DNA from 2 places in the Pseudomonas sp. IT-P74 genome. Region 2 is predicted to be linked to the other one. Evidence: riboswitches for the same ligand, from Rfam matches in the RefSeq annotation. Region 2 holds a riboswitch; the other holds the start of a gene.
What was found. Region 2 has a riboswitch for cobalamin ahead of cobO (cob(I)yrinic acid a,c-diamide adenosyltransferase). Riboswitches for the same ligand answer to the same signal wherever they lie in the genome.

Region 1 (10,038 bases), on a different contig from region 2:
GACATCGTCCTGGGCCTGAATCGGGAAAACATGTGTGCCATGCCCGCAGAGTTCGACGGCTACGCCGCCAGGCATCCGAAGGAGGGCATGCCGCTGGCAGTGACCGGCCTGACCGACCAGCAGTACCAGACGCTGCAACGCTGGCTGGCGGCGGGCGCGCCGATTGATCAGCAGGCGCTGGCGCCCAGCGCCAGGGAAGCCTTGCAGGTGGTGCAATGGGAAAATCTGCTCAATTCGCCGGGCGCCCGGGAAAGTCTGGTGGGGCGCTGGCTGTACGAGCACTGGTTCCTCGCCCATCTCTACTTCAGGGACGGCGAGCCTGGGCATTTCTTCCAGTGGGTGCGTTCGCGCACCCCGAGCGGCCAGCCGATCGACCTGATCAACACCCGTCGCCCCAACGATGATCCGGGCACGGAGTTCTACTATCGCTTGTGGCCGGTGCAGGGCGTGATCGTGCACAAGACCCACATCACCTATCCGCTGAGTCCAGCAAAGCTGGCGCGGGTCAAGAGCCTGTTCTACAGCGGCAACTGGCAGGTCGACGCGTTGCCGGGCTATGGACCGCAGAGCCGGGCCAACCCGTTTGCCACCTTCGAAGCGATTCCGGCCCAGGCGCGCTATCAGTTCATGCTCGATAATGCCGAGTACTTCGTGCGCACCTTTATCCGTGGGCCGGTGTGTCGTGGTCAGATCGCCACGGACGTGATCCGCGATAATTTCTGGGCGCTGTTCCAGGCGCCCGAGCACGACCTGTATGTCACCGATCCGAACTATCGCGGGCAAGCCACGCCGTTGCTGGCCATGCCGGGGCAGAACGATGATGTCGGCAGCGTCCTCAGCCTGTGGCACGACTACCGCGACAAGCGCAACGAATACGAAGCCTTGCGCCGGGACAGCTACGCCGATGAGCCGGCGCCGAGCTGGTCGACCCTGTGGGCCGGCAACGACAATGCGTTACTGAGCATCTTCCGCCATTTCGACAGCGCTTCGGTGACCAAAGGCCTGATCGGTGAGGTGCCGCAAACCATATGGCTGTTCGACTATCCGCTGCTGGAGCGCACCTACTATCAACTGGCGGTGAACTTCGATGTGTTCGGTAACCTGTCCCACCAGGCCCAGACGCGCCTGTATTTCGACCTGATCCGCAACGGTGCCGAGCAAAATTTCCTGCGCCTGATGCCCGCCGATTCCCGGGACGACTACCTGGATGACTGGTATCAGAATAGTGGCAAGTTCAAGATGTGGCTGGACTACGAGACCATCGATGACGATAAACCGACCGCGCTGAGTCTGAGCCCGGCTGATCCCAAGCGTGACTTTGCCCATCAGTTGCTGGCCCGATACGGCGACCTTAATGCCAGGCCCGACCCGATCAACCGTTGCGATGGCGCTTACTGTTCGCGGCCGAACATCGACCCGGACCTGCAAAGTGCCGAGCAGGCGTTGAGCCGCCTGACTTCGCGTCCGGCCGCCGGGCTGAAGGTCATCGATCAGTTGCCGGAAGCCACCCTGCTGCGTATCGAAACCAGTAGCGGCAAGCGAGAGGTCTATAGCCTGCTACGCAATCGTGCGCACAGCAATGTGGCGTTTTTGCTCGGTGAGTCACTGCGCTACCAACCAGGTCTCGACACCCTGACGATTTTCCCGGGTGTGCTCAGCAGCTACCCGAACTTCATGTTCAACATCCCGGCCGGGCAAGTGCCGGCCTTTGTGGATGCGATGGAAAGCGCCAAGGACAGCGACAGCTTGGAGAAAATCGTCGAACGTTGGGGAATACGCCGCAGTCATGCGCAATTCTGGTTCTATTTCCATGACCTGAGCCGCTATATCCAGGAAAACGATCCGGTGGAAGAGGGCGTGCTGGACATGAACCGCTACGAGAACCTCTGATCCGCCACAAATCCCCTTGTAGGAGCGAGTTCGCTCGCGATGGTCTTAAGTGCTCCGCGTAAACCCGGGAGTGCGCGTTATCGTTGGCGACCATCGCGAGCAAGCTCGCTCCTACAGAAAACCAGGGGAATAGTCGGAATCTTTCCCGACAAAAATACTAGGACTTTGTCCGGCGCGTTGATTGGCGTAAACTGCGCCCAAGCCTGCGAGGAGTTTCCATGACCGCTATTACCATCACCGACGCCGCCCACGATTACCTGGCTGATCTGCTCTCCAAGCAGAACACCCCGGGCATCGGCATCCGCGTCTTCATCACCCAGCCTGGCACCCAGTACGCCGAAACCTGCATTGCCTACTGCAAGCCGGGCGAAGAAAAACCCGAAGACACCGCGCTGGGGCTCAAAAGCTTCACCGCGTACATCGACCACTTCAGCGAAGCCTTCCTGGACGATGCCGTTGTCGACTACGCCACTGACCGCATGGGCGGCCAGCTGACCATCAAGGCGCCAAATGCCAAAGTACCGATGGTCAACGCCGACAGCCCGGTCAACGAGCGCATCAACTACTACCTGCAAACCGAGATCAACCCGGGGCTGGCCAGCCACGGCGGTCAGGTCAGCCTGATCGATGTGGTCGAAGACGGCATCGCTGTCCTGCAGTTCGGCGGTGGTTGCCAGGGCTGCGGCCAGGCCGACGTGACGCTGAAGGAAGGCATCGAGCGCACCTTGCTCGAGCGCATTCCGGAGCTCAAAGGCGTTCGCGACGTGACCGACCACACGCAGAAAGAAAACGCCTACTACTAAGGTGTTCGCTGCGAAATGAAAAAACGGCGCCCCGTGAGCGCCGTTTTTTTACGGGTTGAATTCACTGACGCCTTCGCGAGCAGGCTCCCACAGTAGATCTTCAGTAACCAGGGACTTGTGCCCCGCACAGACCATTGTGGGAGCGAGCCTGCTCGCGAAGGGGGCTTATGGGCGATAGAGATGCGCATGCCCGGCGCGATACAACGATGACTCGCTGAATTGATCATTGCCCAGAACCCGACCCACCAGAATCAATGCCGTACGGCGAAAGCCCCTGGCTTCAACCTTCCCGGCAATATCCTCCAGCGTGCCCACCACCCAATCCTGATCCGGCCAGCTTGCGCGGTGCACCACCGCAATCGGGCAATCGGCGCCGTAATGAGGTAGCAGTTCCTCAACGATCTTCGCCAGGTGATTGACCCCCAAATGAATTGCCATGGTCGCGCCGTGCTGCGCCAGGCTGGAGAATTCCTCTCCCGGTGGCATGGCGGTCTTGTCGGCGTAGCGAGTCAGGATCACGCTCTGCGAAATGTCCGGCAGGGTCAGCTCCGCGCCCAGGAGCGCCGCGCAAGCGGCGGTGGCCGTCACGCCGGGTACGATTTCGAACGCAATGCCCAGCTCACGCAGATAGCGAATCTGCTCGCCAATGGCGCCATACAGGCTCGGATCGCCGGAGTGCACCCGGGCGACATCCTGGCCTTTGGCGTGGGCGCTCCTGATCAGGTCGATGATCTGTTCCAGATGCAGTTCGGCGCTGTTGACCACCTGTTCGGCACAGTGACCTTCCAGCACGGCGGCGGGCACCAGGGAGCCGGCATAAATGATCACCGGGCAGCTGCGAATCAGCCGCTGGCCCTTGACGGTAATCAGTTCGGGGTCGCCGGGACCTGCGCCAATGAAGTAGACGGTCATGGTCGGTTCCTGTGGGGAAATAGAGGCTGAACAGGGCTTCAGATGAAGAATGTTCATGATCAAAGGCGGGGATTATCGGTTTTTTACGCAGCGCCGGCCAATGCCAGTGTTGCCTGGGCGTATTTTTGTCGTGGAATCAGCAGTTTTGCCGGGGCCTGGGCCAGTTGTTCCGCCAGGGCCAGTGCGGCGCTTTCCGCCACGCCGTAGCAACCGGTGCGTTCAAACGCTATTTGCGATTGATGACTGAGTTGCGGTTCATAAGCGGCCAGTTGTTCACTGCTGAAATACATCAATTCCAGGCCAAGCTGCTGAGCCAGTTCGATTAACGCAGGTTCGTCGCGCTTCGAATCGATGCTGGCCAGTGCCTTGATTTCCTGACGCCCAATCTGGTGCGCCTCCAGCGCCTGATCGAGCAGCGCCAACAACGTGCTGACAGGGCAGCCTCGCTGGCAGCCCAGGCCGACCACCAGGGTCGGCGCTGTGCTGATATCGATCATGCGTGGTATTGACCATCGCTTTTGCGACGGAACAACCAGGCGCTGATCAGGCCCAGGGCCAGCCAGAACGCCACGTTGGTCAGTTGCGAAGCGATTTTGAACCGGGTTTCCAGCGCCTCTGGAGCGAGCATCGAATGCACTTCCGGTTGCGGTGCGCCAATCACATGGGGAACGGCGAGGATCGCTGCACCCAGGACTTTCATCAGCCAGTGACGGCTGAACACGATCAGTGCGATACCGACGGCGGTGGAGGCGGCGGTACCGACCCACCACAGTTGCCGTTGTGCCAGGTCGGCGGCGGCGGTGCCGGGCAGTTCAGGTGGCAGGCCGAGGGTCGGCGCGAGCACGAAGGTCGCGTAACCGGCCAGGCCCCAGAGCAGGCCTTGCGAGGTTCTGGTCGGCGCACGCAAGGTGTACAGGCCAGCGAGCATCAGGGCGAAACCGACGGCCACCACCAGGTTGCCGCCAGTGGTCGACAGCACGCGCTGCCAGCCGTCTTCCGGCTCCCAGGCTTGCGCATCGTGAGTGTGGGCAGCCGTCGCACCGTCGGCGTGTTCATGCATTTCAACAGCGGCCGGTTCGGATTTTTCGTAGGTCTCGGCCTGCAAAATCAGCGGGGCGACCCAGAAGCTTTGCAGCAGGGTCAACAACAGGGCGGCCAGCAGCCCTGTGAAACCTGCGGTTTGCGCAATACGCTTGATCATGTCGACAGCTCTCAATGGCACGGGAACGCGGAGCTGTGACGGGTATCATGGGCGGCGTTGTGCACCGCTTCGATGTGCGAGAAACCGGCGAAATACACAAGGCAGGCGCCCAGAATCGACGCGCAGACGGCGGCGGTCAGACGTTGGGTCAGGGTTGAGGTGGTGCTCGCGGCTGTGTGTTCGGCGCTGCTGATGATCGACATGGCGTTTCCCTCTGGTCTGTCAGCGGGGAATAAGAGCGCATGCAAAAACCCGCACGACCAGGCGCGCAGAGGTTCAAACAGCGCCCGCCCACCGCGGGTTTGTTGGTTCAGTGACCGTACTGGTCACTTTGTGTTGCGGGCCGGTCTCCGGGCTCACGAGGGGCAAAGGCTTTGGCCTGAACCTGAAAACATCACCTTCCCATGCCTTGCAGGCACAGTGGATCTGACGCTTCGCTCGCTTACCGTTGCGGGGGCAGCACCGGACTGACATGGCTTAAGAGTAAAGCACATGATTCACCGGTTTCCCGTTTCACCCTGTGAAGGGCACCCGTAACAAGGCGTGTAGGAGAGCATGGGCGGGGGTTGGGCGTCAATTGGCAAGGGTTCTCAACTCGAAACCGAGGTGACTTCATCGCGAGCAGGCTCGCTCCTACCGGGGAATGCGATCAACTGTAGGAGCGAGCCTGCTCGCGATGGGGCCGGCGGCGCTACAAGACATTGACCCGCCCCAAGACCATGCGTAGCCTTGCGCTTTCGAGGTTCTTCGGCGTTTGTCGAAGCTAAGAAGGGAACGCGGTCGATGCCGCGGCTGCCCCCGCAACTGTGAACGGTGATGTTCGTTGCCACGCCACTGCAGGCTCAAATCATGAGGCCGGCGGGAAGGCGCAGCGAATGCCAGGCTCAAGGCCGGCACACCGTCAGCCAGGAGACCTGCCTCGTCACAGATTCTCACTTTCAACCGGGCGGGGTGATCCGGTGGCGAACTCTTCAGGCACGCGCGTCCGTGTTGCCGGTCGTCGTCCCGTATGCCCGCCACTTAAGCCATAGGGCATCCGATGAAAACACTGGCCAAACTCCCCGTCACCATCGTCACCGGCTTTCTCGGCTCGGGTAAAACCACGCTGCTGCGGCACATGCTCGACAACGCCCAGGGTCGCCGCATCGCGGTGATCGTCAACGAATTTGGCGAGCTGGGCATCGACGGCGAAATCCTCAAGCAGTGCTCCATCGGTTGCACCGAAGAAGAAGCCAACGGCCGTGTCTATGAGCTGGCCAACGGCTGCCTGTGCTGCACCGTCCAGGAAGAATTCTTCCCGGTGATGCGCGAACTGGTGGCCCGTCGCGGCGATCTGGACCACATTCTCATCGAAACGTCCGGCCTGGCGCTGCCAAAGCCGCTGGTGCAGGCCTTCCAGTGGCCGGAAATCCGCAGTGCCTGCACGGTGGATGCGGTGATCACCGTGGTCGACAGCCCGGCCGTGGCCGCCGGCACCTTCGCCGCGTTCCCGGATCAGGTCGACGCCCAGCGCAAACTTGACCCGAACCTGGACCACGAATCGCCGTTGCACGAACTGTTCGCCGACCAACTGGCCAGTGCTGACCTGGTGATCCTCAACAAGGCTGACCTGATCACCCCGGCGGACCTGGCCCGCGTGCGCCTGGAAGTCGCCGAGGAATTGCCGCCAGCGGTGAAAATCATCGAAGCCAGCAGCGGTCGCCTGCCGCTGGACGTGCTGATCGGCCTGGGTGCCGGCTCCGAAGAACACATCGACGGCCGTCACAGCCACCACGACCATCATCACGATGGCGACGACGATCATGACGACCACGATCACGACGCCTTCGATTCGATCTCCATCGAACTGCCGCAAGCCGATGAAAGCCTGCTGCTGGACGCGCTGACCCAACTGGTGGTCCAGCACGGCATCCTGCGGGTCAAGGGTTTTGCGGCGATTCCGAACAAGCCGATGCGCCTGCTGATCCAGGGCGTGGGCACGCGTTTCGACAAGCATTTCGACCGCCAGTGGGGCGCCGAAGAAGCGCGAGTCACCCGCCTGGTGCTGATCGGCCAGCAACTGGACGCCACTGTTCTCGAAGCGCAATTGCGCGCCGCGCTCAGCGTGTAAGCCATGCACCTGCTCAGGACCCAGCCCGGCGGTTTCGTGTCGGATGACAATATCGCCGACCTTGGACAAACCCCCGCCGAGCTGGTTGTCCTGTGCAGCGGCGATTCCAGCCTGGCGCTGCTTGCCGAAGCGGCGCAACAGTTGCCCGACGATTACCCGAGCGTGCGCCTGGCCAACCCGATGCAGGTGCAAAACCATGCCTCGGTGGATTTGTACGTCGATGAAGTGCTGCGTCACGCCAGGGTGATCCTGATTTCGCTGCACGGCGGCATCGCCTATTGGCGTTATGGCATCGAGCGCCTGGTCGAGCTGTCGCAGCGCGGTGTGCAGGTGATTCTGGTGCCGGGCGATGATCGCCCGGACCCGGAGCTCAGTGACCTGAGCACCGTCGGTGCCGAAGATCGCGACCGGCTCTGGCAGTTTCTGCGTCAGGGCGGTATGGGCAACGCCCTCGATTTCTTCCGCTGCCTGGCCAACCGCTGGCTGGCCCGTGATTACACCTGGGGCGAGCCGCAAACCCTGCCACGCACGGCGGTTTACCATCCGCACAAACATTCTGCCGCACTGAGCGACTGGCAGGCCGACTGGCAGGCCGGTCAACCGGTGGCGGCGGTGTTGTTCTATCGCTCGCATTTGCAGGCGGCGAACACCGCGTTCATTGATGTTTTTTGCCAGCGTTTGCAGGCGGCGGGGTTGAATCCGTTGCCGATTGCCCTGGCCAGCCTGAAAGAGCCCGGTTGCCTTGGCGTGGTCGAGGACTGGCTGGACGAGGCCAGCGTCTCGGTGATCCTGAACACCACTGGCTTCGCCCAATCCAGTCCCGAAGCACCGCATCTGCGCCCGTTTCGCCGCGATATTCCGGTGATCCAGGCGATTTGCGCCCAGGACAACGAACCGGGTTGGCGCGCCAGCGAACAGGGCCTTGGCCCCCGTGATCTGGCGATGCACATAGCCTTGCCTGAACTGGACGGACGCATCATCAGCCGCCCGATCAGTTTCAAGGACCTGGCGTGGCGCAGTGAGCGCAGTCAGTCGGATGTGGTCTGCTACCGGGCCCAACCTGAGCGCATGGACTTCGTTGCCGAACTGGCGCGGCGCTGGGTCGATCTGGCGCGGGTGCCCAATGCTGAAAAACGCATTGCCTTGATTCTCGCCAATTACCCGACCCGCGACGGCCGCATCGGCAATGGCGTCGGCCTCGATACCCCGGCCGCCGCGCTGAATATCCTGCGGGCGCTGCATGCCGAAGGTTATCCGTTGCCGGCTGAGTTGCCGGACAGCGGCACCGCGCTGATCCAGCAGTTGCTGGGTGGCGTCAGCAACGATCTTGAGACCCTCGACCTGCGCCCGTGCCAGCAAAGCCTGGGCATGGATGATTATCTGGCGATGTTCAACGCACTGCCCGAAGCCAACCGTGCGGCGGTGCTCGAACGTTGGGGCGCGCCGGAAAGCGACCCGATGTGCCGCAGCGGACGGATGATGATCGCCGGCCTGCGCTTGGGCCTGACCTTCGTCGGCATTCAACCGGCGAGGGGTTATCAGGTCGATCCGAGCGCGGTGTATCACGACCCGGACCTGGTGCCGCCCCACGGTTACCTGGCGTTCTACTTCTGGCTGCGCAACGCCTACGGCGCCCACGGTGTGATCCACGTCGGCAAGCACGGCAACCTCGAATGGCTGCCGGGCAAAGGCGTCGGGCTGTCGGAACATTGTTGGCCAGATGCTTTGCTCGGGCCGCTGCCGAACATCTATCCGTTCATTGTCAACGACCCGGGCGAGGGCGCCCAGGCCAAGCGGCGCACCCAGGCGGTGATCATCGATCATCTGATGCCACCTTTGACCCGCGCCGAAACCTACGGCCCGCTGCGCAACCTCGAATTGTTGGCCGATGAATATTACGAAGCGCAGTTGCTGGACCCACGTCGTGCCCGAGAGTTGCAGCGCGACATCCTGCAGCTGGTGCGTGACACCCACATCGACCGCGAACTGCAACTGGACGAGCAGCTCGACAGCGATGCCGACGCGGCGATCTGGTTGCCGCGGCTCGACACCTACCTGTGCGACTTGAAAGAGTCGCAGATCCGCGACGGCCTGCATGTGTTCGGCGAATCGCCCACCGGTCGTTTGCGCATCGATACCTTGCTGGCGTTGCTGCGCATTCCACGAGGCGATGGCCGGGGGGCGCAGTCGAGCCTGCTGCGGGCGCTGGCCAAGGCGTTCGGGTTGGGCTTCGACCCACTGGATTGCGCGCTGGCCGAGCCGTGGACGGGGCCGCGTCCCGAGCCGCTTTTGCTGGTCAGCGACGAGTCTTGGCGTACGGCGGGGGATACCCGCGAACGCCTCGAGCTGTTCGCCACACAACTGATCTCGCAGGCATTGGCCGACCCATGTAGGAGCGAGCCTGCTCGCGATGGAGTGTCAGCCACATTGATGCCAACTGACACTCCATCGCGAGCAGGCTCGCTCCTACACGAGGTGCAAGCCATCATCGACAACCTGCGCGAGGTGGTCGCCCCGCGTCTGGACGCCTGCGGTCCGGCGGAAATGCGCGGATTGCTCGATGCCCTGGGCGGTCGCTTCGTCCCGGCCGGTCCCAGCGGCGCGCCGAGTCGTGGTCGCCTGGACGTGCTGCCCACCGGTCGCAATTTCTATTCGGTGGACGTGCGCAACCTGCCGACCACCACGGCGTGGCGCATCGGGTTCCAGTCGGCCAACCTGATCCTCGAGCGGCACCTGCAAGACCACGGCGATCATTTGCGCCAGCTCGGCCTGTCGGTGTGGGGCACCGCGACCATGCGCACTGGCGGTGATGACATCGCCCAAGCGATGGCGCTGATGGGCGTGCGTCCGGTCTGGGCCACCGGCAGCCAGCGGGTCGACGATTTCGAGATTCTGCCGTTGAGTTTGCTCGACCGTCCGCGGGTGGACGTGACTTTGCGCGTGTCCGGTTTCTTCCGGGATGCCTTTGCCAATCTGATTCGCTTGTTCGACGCGGCGGTGCAAGCGGTGGCCGACCTCGATGAGCCGGACGACCTCAACCCGTTGGCGGCCAAGGTACGCGCCGAGCGTGCAGCCTTGCTGCAGTCAGGGCTCGATGAAGAGGCTGCGCGACGTCAGGCCGG
Region 2 (10,038 bases):
CAGGCCTTTAGGGGGGGATTTCTGGGTAACGACCGAGTCCGTCGGGAGCGCCGAAACTGCGTAGGCGAGAGCCATGCGCGCTATTCGGACACTGCCCGGCTGTTGCCGGTCTGCGAAGGCGCGCGATTTTATCAGGCTTGAGCCGCAGCGGCCATCCTCAGGCCGACAGCAGGGCCATATCCGGTCAAAAAAAACCGTTGATGCACGGTGTCGGTGGCATCCTGCATGGCTGTATAAGGTATCGCGATTAACCGTCTATCGTTATGACAGTGCGAAAACTTACCCGGAGCGTGTGAATGTTTTGCGTCGGGCAACGGTCACAGTCTTGCTCGATCGTCTTCATGCGGTCTGTTCCAGCCGCTCTTGTCGTCAGGAATCTTCCATGCGTTTTTGTAAACTCTTGCTTGTGAGTTGTTTGTCAGTGGTCAGCCTGGTCAGTCAAGCCGAAACCGTCAAAGGCCTTTACCTGGTGCGCGAGCCGGTGAATGGCCAGTCGCCCGAGGAGCGCGACCAGGCGACTCAGCGTGCACTGGATACACTGGTGTTGCGCCTGACCGGCGACCCCAAGGCCGCTCAAAGTCCGGGGTTGGCGGCAATTCGTAAAGACCCGCAACAGATCATCAGCCAATACGGTTTTGAGGCCGGGCCGCCGGAAGTCCTGAAAGTCGATTTCGACCCGGGCACCACCGAGCAGGCCTTGCGCCGCGCCGGCCTGGCTATGTGGGGTGCCAACCGGCCGTCGATCCTCGGCTGGTGGTTGAATGATTCCACCGAGGGTTCAAGCCTGGTGGGTGACGGCCAGGCCAGCGCAGCGCCGTTGCGTCGGGCTGCCCAGCACCGGGGCTTGCCATTGCGCTTGCCGTTGGCGGATTTGAATGAGCAGATCGTCGCGACCGCGCCGAATCTGGAGGGCGCGGACCCCGCGCCTTTGCAGGCGGCATCGGAGCGCTACAACGCCGACGCCCTGCTCGCCGTTCACGCCAGGGAGGAGGGCGGGCAGTGGCAAGCCAAGTGGCAATTGTGGCTGGGGGATAAAAAAGAGGCCGGCAACGTGCAAGGCGCCGATCAGGCCACCGTGGCCGATGCGGTGATGCTGGCGATCAACGAACGCCTGGCGCCACGGTTTGTCGTCAAACCCGGTGCTTCGAGCGAGCAATTGCTGGAAGTGCAAGGCATGAATCTTGAGCACTACGCGTCACTCGGACGTTTGCTGGAGCCGTTTGGCGGGCGCGTGCAAAGTGTCGAGGGCGACCGGATTCTCTATCGGGTCAATGGCAGCGTCGATCAACTGCGTGCGCAACTGTCGCTGGCGAGGCTGCAGGAGGCGCCGGCGAGTCAGGTCCCGCCCCCGGTAGCGCCCGTTCAGCCAGCCACCGGCGGCGCGGTGCCAGTCGCCGCGCCGGCCCCGATCCCGCAACTGCGTTTTCGCTGGTAGTTTTTCTTTCTTTATATAGAAGCAATGGAGTGGTTCATGGCCGATTCGCGGCGTTGGTTCTGGCTCGGTGGGGTGGTCCTGCTGTGTGTGTTTGTCTGGTTGTTGCATCCGATCCTCACGCCGTTCCTGGTGGCGCTGCTGTTGGCCTACCTGTTCGACCCGCTGGTGGATCGGCTGGAGAAGGCAGGCCTGTCCCGAACCTGGGGTGTCGTGGCGGTATTTACCCTGTTTACCTTGATCTTCACCGCGCTGCTGTTGGTGTTGGTGCCGTTGCTCGCCAGGCAGTTGTTTCGTTTATATGAACTGGCTCCGCAGATGCTCGACTGGCTGCAGCACACGGCGTTGCCCTGGGCGCAATCGAAGTTCGGCCTGTCGGACGGTTTCTGGAAGTTTGACAAGCTCAAGGCCGCCATCAGCGAGCATATGAGTCAGACCACTGATGTTGTCGGCGTAGTGTTGAGCCATGCCACGGCCTCGGGGCTGGCGTTGATTGGCTGGCTGGCGAACCTGGTGCTGATTCCGGTGGTGAGCTTCTACCTGTTGCGCGATTGGGACCTGATGATGGCCAAGGTCCGCAGCCTGTTGCCCCGTGATCGTGAGGCGCGCGCGGTGTCGTTGGCGGGTGAATGCCATGAAGTGCTCGGCGCGTTCGTGCGCGGGCAGTTGCTGGTGATGGTGGCCTTGGGCGTGATCTACGCGGCAGGCCTGATGCTGGTCGGGTTGGAGCTGGGCCTGCTGATTGGCCTGATTGCCGGCCTGGCGGCGATCGTGCCGTACATGGGGTTTATCATCGGCATTGGCGCGGCGCTGCTTGCGGGGCTGTTCCAGTTCGGTGGTGATCTTTATCCGATGCTCGGCATTGTCGCGGTGTTCATGGTCGGTCAGGCGCTGGAGGGTATGGTGCTGACCCCTTTGCTGGTCGGTGACCGGATTGGCCTGCACCCGGTGGCGGTGATTTTCTCGATCCTGGCCGGTGGTGAACTGTTTGGCTTTACCGGTGTGCTACTGGCATTGCCGGTCGCCGCGGTGATCATGGTGCTGGCGCGCCATGTGAATGATTTGTATAAGGATTCTGAGATCTATAGAAGGGGCGACGAGCCGCAGGTTTAAGGGGGGGCAATAGGCGATGGCGGGCTGCCCGGGTTCGTACCGGATCAGTCTGCTGGCTTCGCCCGACTGTCACATGCACCGCCAAAGAATCTGCCACAAAACCGGTGTATTAACGCAAACCTTTGATTTTGCTTGTGGTCTGTCGCATTGTGCGGTCCGCTTCACGGGTATAAACTTCGCAAACTTTACACAGAGGCCACTAACGGTTCCTTTGGAACTGTTCAGTCAGCATGAAACCGATTCAGCTGCCCCTAGGTGTGCGTCTGCGTGACGACGCCACCTTTATCAACTATTACCCAGGCGCCAATGCCGCTGCACTCGGCTATGTCGAGCGGCTGTGCGAAGCCGACGCCGGCTGGACAGAAAGCCTGATCTACCTTTGGGGCAAGGACGGGGTGGGGCGTACGCACCTGTTGCAGGCCGCCTGCCTGCGCTTCGAGCAATTGGGCGAGCCGGCGGTGTACCTGCCGTTGGCCGAACTGCTCGATCGCGGTATCGAAATCCTCGACAACCTCGAACAGTACGAACTGGTCTGTCTGGATGATTTGCAGGTGGTTGCCGGGCGGGCGGACTGGGAAGAGGCGCTGTTCCATCTGTTCAATCGCTTGCGTGACAGTGGCCGACGCTTGCTGATTGCCGCATCGACATCCCCGCGTGAGTTGCCGGTGAAGCTGGCGGATCTCAAATCCCGGCTGACCCTGGCCTTGATCTTCCAGATGCGCCCGCTGTCCGATGAGGACAAACTGCGTGCCCTGCAATTACGCGCATCCCGTCGCGGCCTGCATCTGACCGATGAAGTCGGGCATTTCATTCTGACTCGCGGTACCCGCAGCATGAGTGCGTTGTTCGAGCTGTTGGAACGCCTCGATCAGGCTTCCCTCCAGGCCCAGCGCAAGCTGACCATCCCGTTTCTGAAAGAAACCCTCGGCTGGTAAGCCCGCTGAAACCGGGGCTTTTAGCCGGTTCGGCAAATTTCAGGCGCCAGCAATCCCGCTTTCCTGCAAGGTTGCAGGCCGCGTGCATGTTTAAAATGGGCTTAAGCGCTTAGATGTAAACGGGAAACGGATAAGTCACAAAAAGATCGATTGAATTTGCAAATGAGGATGATAGCGGGCATAGTCTCGGCTTCTTTACAACTTTCAGCCACGGTCGTGCCCATGCTAAATCGCTTCGCACCCCTCGTGCCTCTCGCACTCGTCACCCTGTTGTTCGGTTGCGCTGCCCACACTCCAGTGGCCCAGCAAGCTCCGCAACAGCAGGTTCAACACTCGGCCACTGCCCAGTCTTCCGCTCTCTTTCAGGAAGAGCTGGCTACCGAAAAAGAACTCGCAGACTTCGCTGGCGGCAAGTCCTACCAGCTTCCGGTCCTGGCCGACAGCATCCTCGAACGTGGCATGTCCCTGATTGGTACCCGTTACCGTTTCGGCGGTACTTCTGAAGCCGGCTTCGATTGCAGTGGTTTCATCGGTTACCTGTTCCGCGAAGAAGCGGGCATGAACCTGCCACGCTCCACCCGCGAAATGATCAACGTGGACGCTCCGCTGGTCTCGCGCAGCAAACTTGAGCCGGGCGACCTGCTGTTCTTCGCTACCAACGGTCGTCGTGGTCGCGTCAGTCACGCCGGGATCTACCTGGGCGACAACCAGTTCATCCACTCCAGCAGCCGCCGCAGCGGCGGTGTGCGCATCGATAGCCTGGGCGACAGCTACTGGAGCAAGACTTTCATCGAAGCCAAGCGCGCCCTGGCAATGGCACCTAACGCGTCGCCAATCGTCACTGCACGTAAATAAGCGGACATTTTGTAAGGCGAACTTAAAGTCTTACTTGAAGTTTGTCGTGTAGTCGCTAGAATCTTGATCTACAAATGATGGCAAACCGCCTGCTTCCAACGCAGGCGGTTTTCTTTTCTGCGCTCCCCGCAGAAAAAGCCGCAGCCAGATCAGGATGTTCTGCTTATGACGACGTCGGCCCGCCTCGCAATCATGTTCTTCGCAGCGCTGCTCAGTGCCTGCGCCAGCCGCACACCGCCTCCTGCGCCGGTGATTCGCGCTCCCATCGTATTTGGTTCCTCGCAGGCTTTTTCGCCCGAAGCGGAAGACGTGCTGTTTCGCGCCCTCGGTCTGGTGGGCACGCCTTATCGCTGGGGTGGCAACACGCCGGATTCCGGGTTTGATTGCAGTGGCCTGATCGCTTACGTGTACCGCGATGTCGCCGGTATTGCTTTGCCGCGCACCACGCGTGAGATGATCTCCATGCAAGCGGCGAATGTAGGCAAGGAAGGCCTGCAGACCGGCGACCTGCTTTTCTTTGCCACCAATGGCGGTTCCCAGGTCAGTCATGCCGGCATCTATGTGGGAGAAGGGCGCTTCGTCCACGCGCCGGCCACCGGCGGCACCGTGAAGCTCGACAGCCTGTCCAAGGCGTATTGGCAAAAAGCTTACCTGAGCGCCAAGCGTGTTCTGCAGCCTGAGCATCTGGCGCGCAATCCGTAACCTTCGGAGCTGCTGGTCATGACTGCTCGCACGCTTAATCTCGACGACGACCTGTACCAATACCTGCTCGATGTTTCCCTGCGCGAAACGCCGCTGCTCAAGCGCTTGCGCGATGAGACCCAGGCGCTGCCGATGGCGCGCTGGCAGGTGGCGCCTGAGCAGGGGCAGTTTCTTGCCCTGCTGGTGAAACTGACGGGGGCCAGGCGCTTGCTCGAAGTCGGCACCTTTACCGGCTACAGCGCGCTGTGCATGGCGGCGGCGTTGCCCGCTGACGGTTCGCTGATTTGCTGTGACATCCCTGGCGACTACAACGCCATCGCGCGGCGCTACTGGCAAGAAGCGGGGCTGGCCGGGCGGATTGACCTGCGGCTGGCTCCGGCGCTGGAAACCCTTGCCGAACTTGAGCGACAAGGGCAGGGCGGGCAGTACGACCTGGTGTTCATCGATGCCGACAAGGCCAACTACCCGGCTTATCTGGAACACGCCCTGCAATTGCTGCGGGTCGGTGGGCTGGCGGTGTTCGATAACACCCTGTGGAGCGGGCGCGTGCTCGAGGCCAGCCCCGAGAGCGCGGACACCCGGGCGATTCAGGCGCTCAACCGGGCGTTGAAGGATGATGCGCGGGTGGATTTGTCCTTGTTGCCGATCGGGGATGGTTTGACTCTTTGCCGCAAACGCTGAGCCCCTGTAGGAGCGAGCCTGCTCGCGATGGCTGTGGGGCAGGCAACATCAAAGTTGAATGCGCCGGCCTCATCGCGAGCAGGCTCGCTCCTACAGGTGATGTAGTGCCGTTACCTGGCAGCCGACACCCGCCACACCTTGTTCCCCACGTCATCGGCCACCAACAGGTCACCCTGTCGGTCGATCACCACGCCCACCGGGCGGCCCATGGCCTGTTCCTTGTCGTTGAGAAAACCTGTGAGCACTTCAACGGGCTTTCCGACCGGTTTGCCTGCGCTGAACGGCACGAAAATCACTTTGTAGCCACTGTGGGGGTTGCGGTTCCATGAGCCGTGCTGCCCGATGAATGCCCCTTGGGTGAAGGGTGGCGGCAACTTGCTGTTTTCGGCGAAGGTCAGGCCCAGTGATGCCGTGTGCGGTCCGACGGCGTAGTCCGGGGCGATAGCCTTGGCCACCAGGTCCGGGTTTTGCGGCTCGACGCGAATATCGACATGCTGGCCGTAGTAGCTGTACGGCCAGCCATAAAAAGCGCCGTCTTTCACTGAGGTGATGTAGTCCGGTACCAGGTCACTGCCGATTTCATCCCGTTCGTTGACTGCGGTCCACAGCGCACCACTGTGCGGTTCCCAGGCCATGCCGTTGGGGTTGCGCAAGCCGGAGGCGAAGATCCGCTGCCGGCCGGTGGCGCGATCCACTTCCCAGATCGCCGCGCGACCTTCTTCCTTGTCCATGCCGTTTTCGCCGACGTTGCTGTTGGAACCTACGGTGACGTATAGCTTGCTGCCGTCCTTGCTGGCGATGACGTTTTTCGTCCAGTGATGGTTCAGCGGCCCACCTGGCAGGTCGACCACCTTGATCGGCGGTGACTTGATCTGCGTATCGCCACTTTCATAGTGAAAACGCAGCAGGCGATCGGTGTCGGCCACATACAGGTCATTGCCGACCAGGGTCATGCCGAAGGGCGAGTTGAGGTTTTGCACAAACACCGTGCGGGTTTCCGCAACGCCATCGTGGTCCTTGTCGCGCAGCAAGGTGATGCGGTTGGCGCTGGGCACCCTGGCCCCGGCACGGCCCATGACTTTCTTCATCACCCAGCCGCGAATGCCTTTGCCGTCTTCGGGTTTGGGCGGTGCATTGGTTTCCGCCACCAGCACATCGCCATTGGGCAGCACATAAAGCCAGCGGGGGTGATCCAGGTCTTCGGCAAAAGCGGCTACTTGAGTGCCTGTGGCGGCGACGGGTTTCGCACCCTGCGGCCAGCCGATGGCCGGGGCGATGTTCACGGTCGGCACCAGTGTCTTGTTGGGTTCTGGTAGTCGGGGTGACGGGCCGGTGCCGTCGGAGACTTGCAGGCGGGAGGTCTCGCCACAAGCGGCGAGCCCTGTGCCAAGCGCGATAACGAGGACGAGCGGGGGCGTGCGCATGCTGGTCTTCCCTATGAATGCCTTGTTCTAATCATAGAGAAGGGTTGTCGTGCGATGGTTCAACCCTCAGCCGCGGGCTTCCTTGAACAGCACCGCGATGCCGGGGTGATAGTTGCCCGCTTCGTTGCGCAACTTGCGGTAGGCATAAGGGAAATACCAGGCGACAGCGCAGGTGTGTTCCTTTTGCAGGTCGTCGACCATGTCCTGGAGTTCTTCCGGTGTGGCGCCTTGCTGGGCTTTTTGCGGGGCGACGAACAGGCAGCCGAGTTTCAGGTCGCTGGCGTGGCTCAGGCGCTTCGCATCGCTGGCGATATCGAGCAGGGCCTGGGACAGGTTGAGGCTGTTGACCCGTGGCCAGCGCTGGCTGGTCTGGATGTAGGCGCGGGTTTCGGGGGAGGCCAGGAGCAGGTCGGCGCGGCTGTTGCGCTCGCCTTCTTCGGTCTGCTTGCGAGTGGGGGTCTGTTGCAGCGTGACCATCTCGGCCATCCAGGCGGCGGCGGACAGCAGTCCGAGATTGGCCTTTTCGTCGTGCCAGTACGGTGTGTCGCCATCGCCGCGGACGGCGTTGTAACGGTCGATGCATTCGAACCAGTGCTCGAGCACCGGACGCAGGAATTCCAGCTTTGGATTGCTGATGATCATGCCTTGCATGGGCTCACCCTTGTTATTGTGTTGTGAGATTGTGGCTCTTTGATATCACTGCTGAGAGCGTGGCACAAGATTGACGTCAGTTTATTGATTGATGGCAGTTATTCGGTCGATGGCCTCCCGGCTTTAATTGACGCTCCACCCCCAACCCTCTAACCTTCGCGGCTTGTTTCAGGTGCTCTGTGGCTTGGGTCGACAGAGTGAAACAGGGAAGCCGGTGAGTGAGTCCTTCTGTTGGTCGAAGGCCCGCAATTCCGGCGCTGCCCCCGCAACGGTAAATGAGTGAAAACTGTGTGTGATGCCACTGTGTCGATTTGATGCGGGAAGGCGCACAGTCTGGCCCCGCGCCACTCATGAGCCCGGAGACCGGCCTGATTCATCCAGCGGCATCACGGTGGGCGATGCCAGGCTTTTTGCCTTCTATTGTTGTGCCTGCCCGCCGTTATTCCTGCCTCAACGGAGAGCTCCCCCATGACTGATACCCCCGATCGTGACGAACGCCACCTGGCGCGCATGCAGCGCAAAAAAGCCGTGATCGACGAGCGCATCGCCAATTCCCCGAACGAGTGTGGCCTGCTGCTGGTGCTGACCGGCAACGGTAAGGGCAAGAGCAGCTCGGCTTTCGGCATGCTCGCCCGCGCCATGGGGCACGGCATGCAATGCGGCGTGGTGCAGTTCATCAAGGGCCGCAACAGCACGGGTGAAGAGTTGTTCTTCCGGCGCTTTCCCGAGCAGGTGCGTTTTCATGTGATGGGCGAAGGCTTTACCTGGGAAACCCAGGACCGCCAGCGCGACATCGCCGCCGCCGAAGCCGCCTGGGCGGTGTCGCAGCAACTGCTGCGCGATCCGTCCATCGGTCTGGTGGTGCTCGATGAGCTGAACATCGCCCTCAAGCACGGCTACCTCGATCTCGATCAGGTGCTCAGCGACTTGCAGGCCCGACCGCCGATGCAACACGTGGTGGTCACCGGTCGTGCCGCCAAGCCGGAGATGATCGAGATGGCTGACACCGTCACCGAGATGGGCGTGATCAAACACGCCTTTCAAGCGGGGATCAAAGCGCAGAAAGGCGTCGAATTGTGAGTCAGTCTCGGCACTGTCCGGCGGTACTGATTGCCGCGCCGGCCTCTGGCCAGGGCAAGACCACCGTCACCGCGGCGCTGGCCCGATTGCATCGCAATCAGGGGCGCAAGGTCCGTGTGTTCAAGTGCGGCCCCGACTTTCTCGATCCGATGATCCTCGAGCGCGCCAGTGGTGCGCCGGTGTATCAACTGGACATGTGGATGGTCGGCGAGCAGGAGAGTCGCCGCTTGCTGTGGGAAGCCGCCGCTGAAGCCGACCTGATCCTGATCGAGGGCGTCATGGGGCTGTTCGACGGGACGCCGTCGAGCGCCGACCTGGCGCGGCATTTCGGTGTTCCGGTGCTGGGTGTGATCGATGGCACCGCCATGGCCCAGACCTTCGGCGCGTTGGCCCTGGGGCTGGCGCGTTATCAGCCGGATTTGCCGTTCGCCGGCGTGCTGGCCAATCGTGTCGGCACGCTGCGCCACGCGCAACTGCTTGAAGGCAGCCTGACTGAAGGTTTGCGCTGGTACGGCGCGCTGTCCCGGGAAACCGGGATCGAATTGCCGAGCCGGCACCTGGGGCTGGTGCAGGCCAGCGAGTTGAACGATCTCGACCTGCGCCTCGATGCGGCCGCCGATGCCCTGGCCAGCAGTTGCGAGGTTGCGCTGCCGCCGACAGTCGAGTTCGCCGCCCCTGATGTCATCGCGGTCGAACCGCTGCTGGCCGGTGTGCGCATTGCCGTCGCCCGGGATGAAGCCTTTGCGTTCACTTACGGTGCAAGCCTGGATCTGCTGCGGGCGATGGGCGCCGAGTTGTCCTTCTTCTCGCCGATCCGCGACTGTGCGTTGCCGGAGGCGGACAGTCTGTATCTGCCGGGTGGTTACCCGGAACTGCACCATGTTGCGCTGGCGCAAAACACCGCGATGCTCGACGCGATCCGCGCCCACCACAGGGCGGGCAAACCCTTGCTCGCCGAGTGTGGCGGCATGCTGTACCTGCTCGACTCACTGACCGATGTCGAGGGTACTCGCGCCGAACTGGTTGGCTTGCTGACCGGTGATGCGGTCATGCAAAAGCGTCTGGCGGCGTTGGCGTTGCAAGCGGTGGAATTGCCGGAAGGCTCGCTGCGCGGGCACACCTATCACCATTCGCTGACCACCACTGAACTGGCGCCGATTGCCCG

Region 1: another riboswitch for cobalamin. It lies ahead of ACM6J5_RS03390 (CbtB domain-containing protein); the one in region 2 lies ahead of cobO (cob(I)yrinic acid a,c-diamide adenosyltransferase).

What each region holds. Positions count from the first base shown of each region.
Region 1 covers NZ_CATKQD010000003.1:162,768-172,805, forward strand. The annotation lists gene ACM6J5_RS03365 (fatty acid cis/trans isomerase) at 1-1,890, shown strand, start outside; gene nfuA (Fe-S biogenesis protein NfuA) at 2,109-2,693, shown strand; gene cobM (precorrin-4 C(11)-methyltransferase) at 2,859-3,605, opposite strand; gene ACM6J5_RS03380 (cobalamin biosynthesis protein) at 3,689-4,102, opposite strand; gene ACM6J5_RS03385 (CbtA family protein) at 4,099-4,806, opposite strand; gene ACM6J5_RS03390 (CbtB domain-containing protein) at 4,818-5,009, opposite strand; cobalamin riboswitch at 5,130-5,356, opposite strand; cobalamin riboswitch at 5,530-5,743, shown strand; gene cobW (cobalamin biosynthesis protein CobW) at 5,846-6,916, shown strand; gene cobN (cobaltochelatase subunit CobN) at 6,920-10,038, shown strand, end outside.
Region 2 covers NZ_CATKQD010000055.1:320,878-330,915, forward strand. The annotation lists gene ACM6J5_RS21855 (DUF2066 domain-containing protein) at 383-1,435, shown strand; gene ACM6J5_RS21860 (AI-2E family transporter) at 1,472-2,545, shown strand; gene hda (DnaA regulatory inactivator Hda) at 2,776-3,480, shown strand; gene ACM6J5_RS21870 (C40 family peptidase) at 3,703-4,335, shown strand; gene ACM6J5_RS21875 (C40 family peptidase) at 4,501-5,037, shown strand; gene ACM6J5_RS21880 (O-methyltransferase) at 5,056-5,718, shown strand; gene ACM6J5_RS21885 (PQQ-dependent sugar dehydrogenase) at 5,829-7,142, opposite strand; gene ACM6J5_RS21890 (hypothetical protein) at 7,209-7,793, opposite strand; cobalamin riboswitch at 7,947-8,180, shown strand; gene cobO (cob(I)yrinic acid a,c-diamide adenosyltransferase) at 8,262-8,873, shown strand; gene ACM6J5_RS21900 (cobyrinate a,c-diamide synthase) at 8,870-10,038, shown strand, end outside.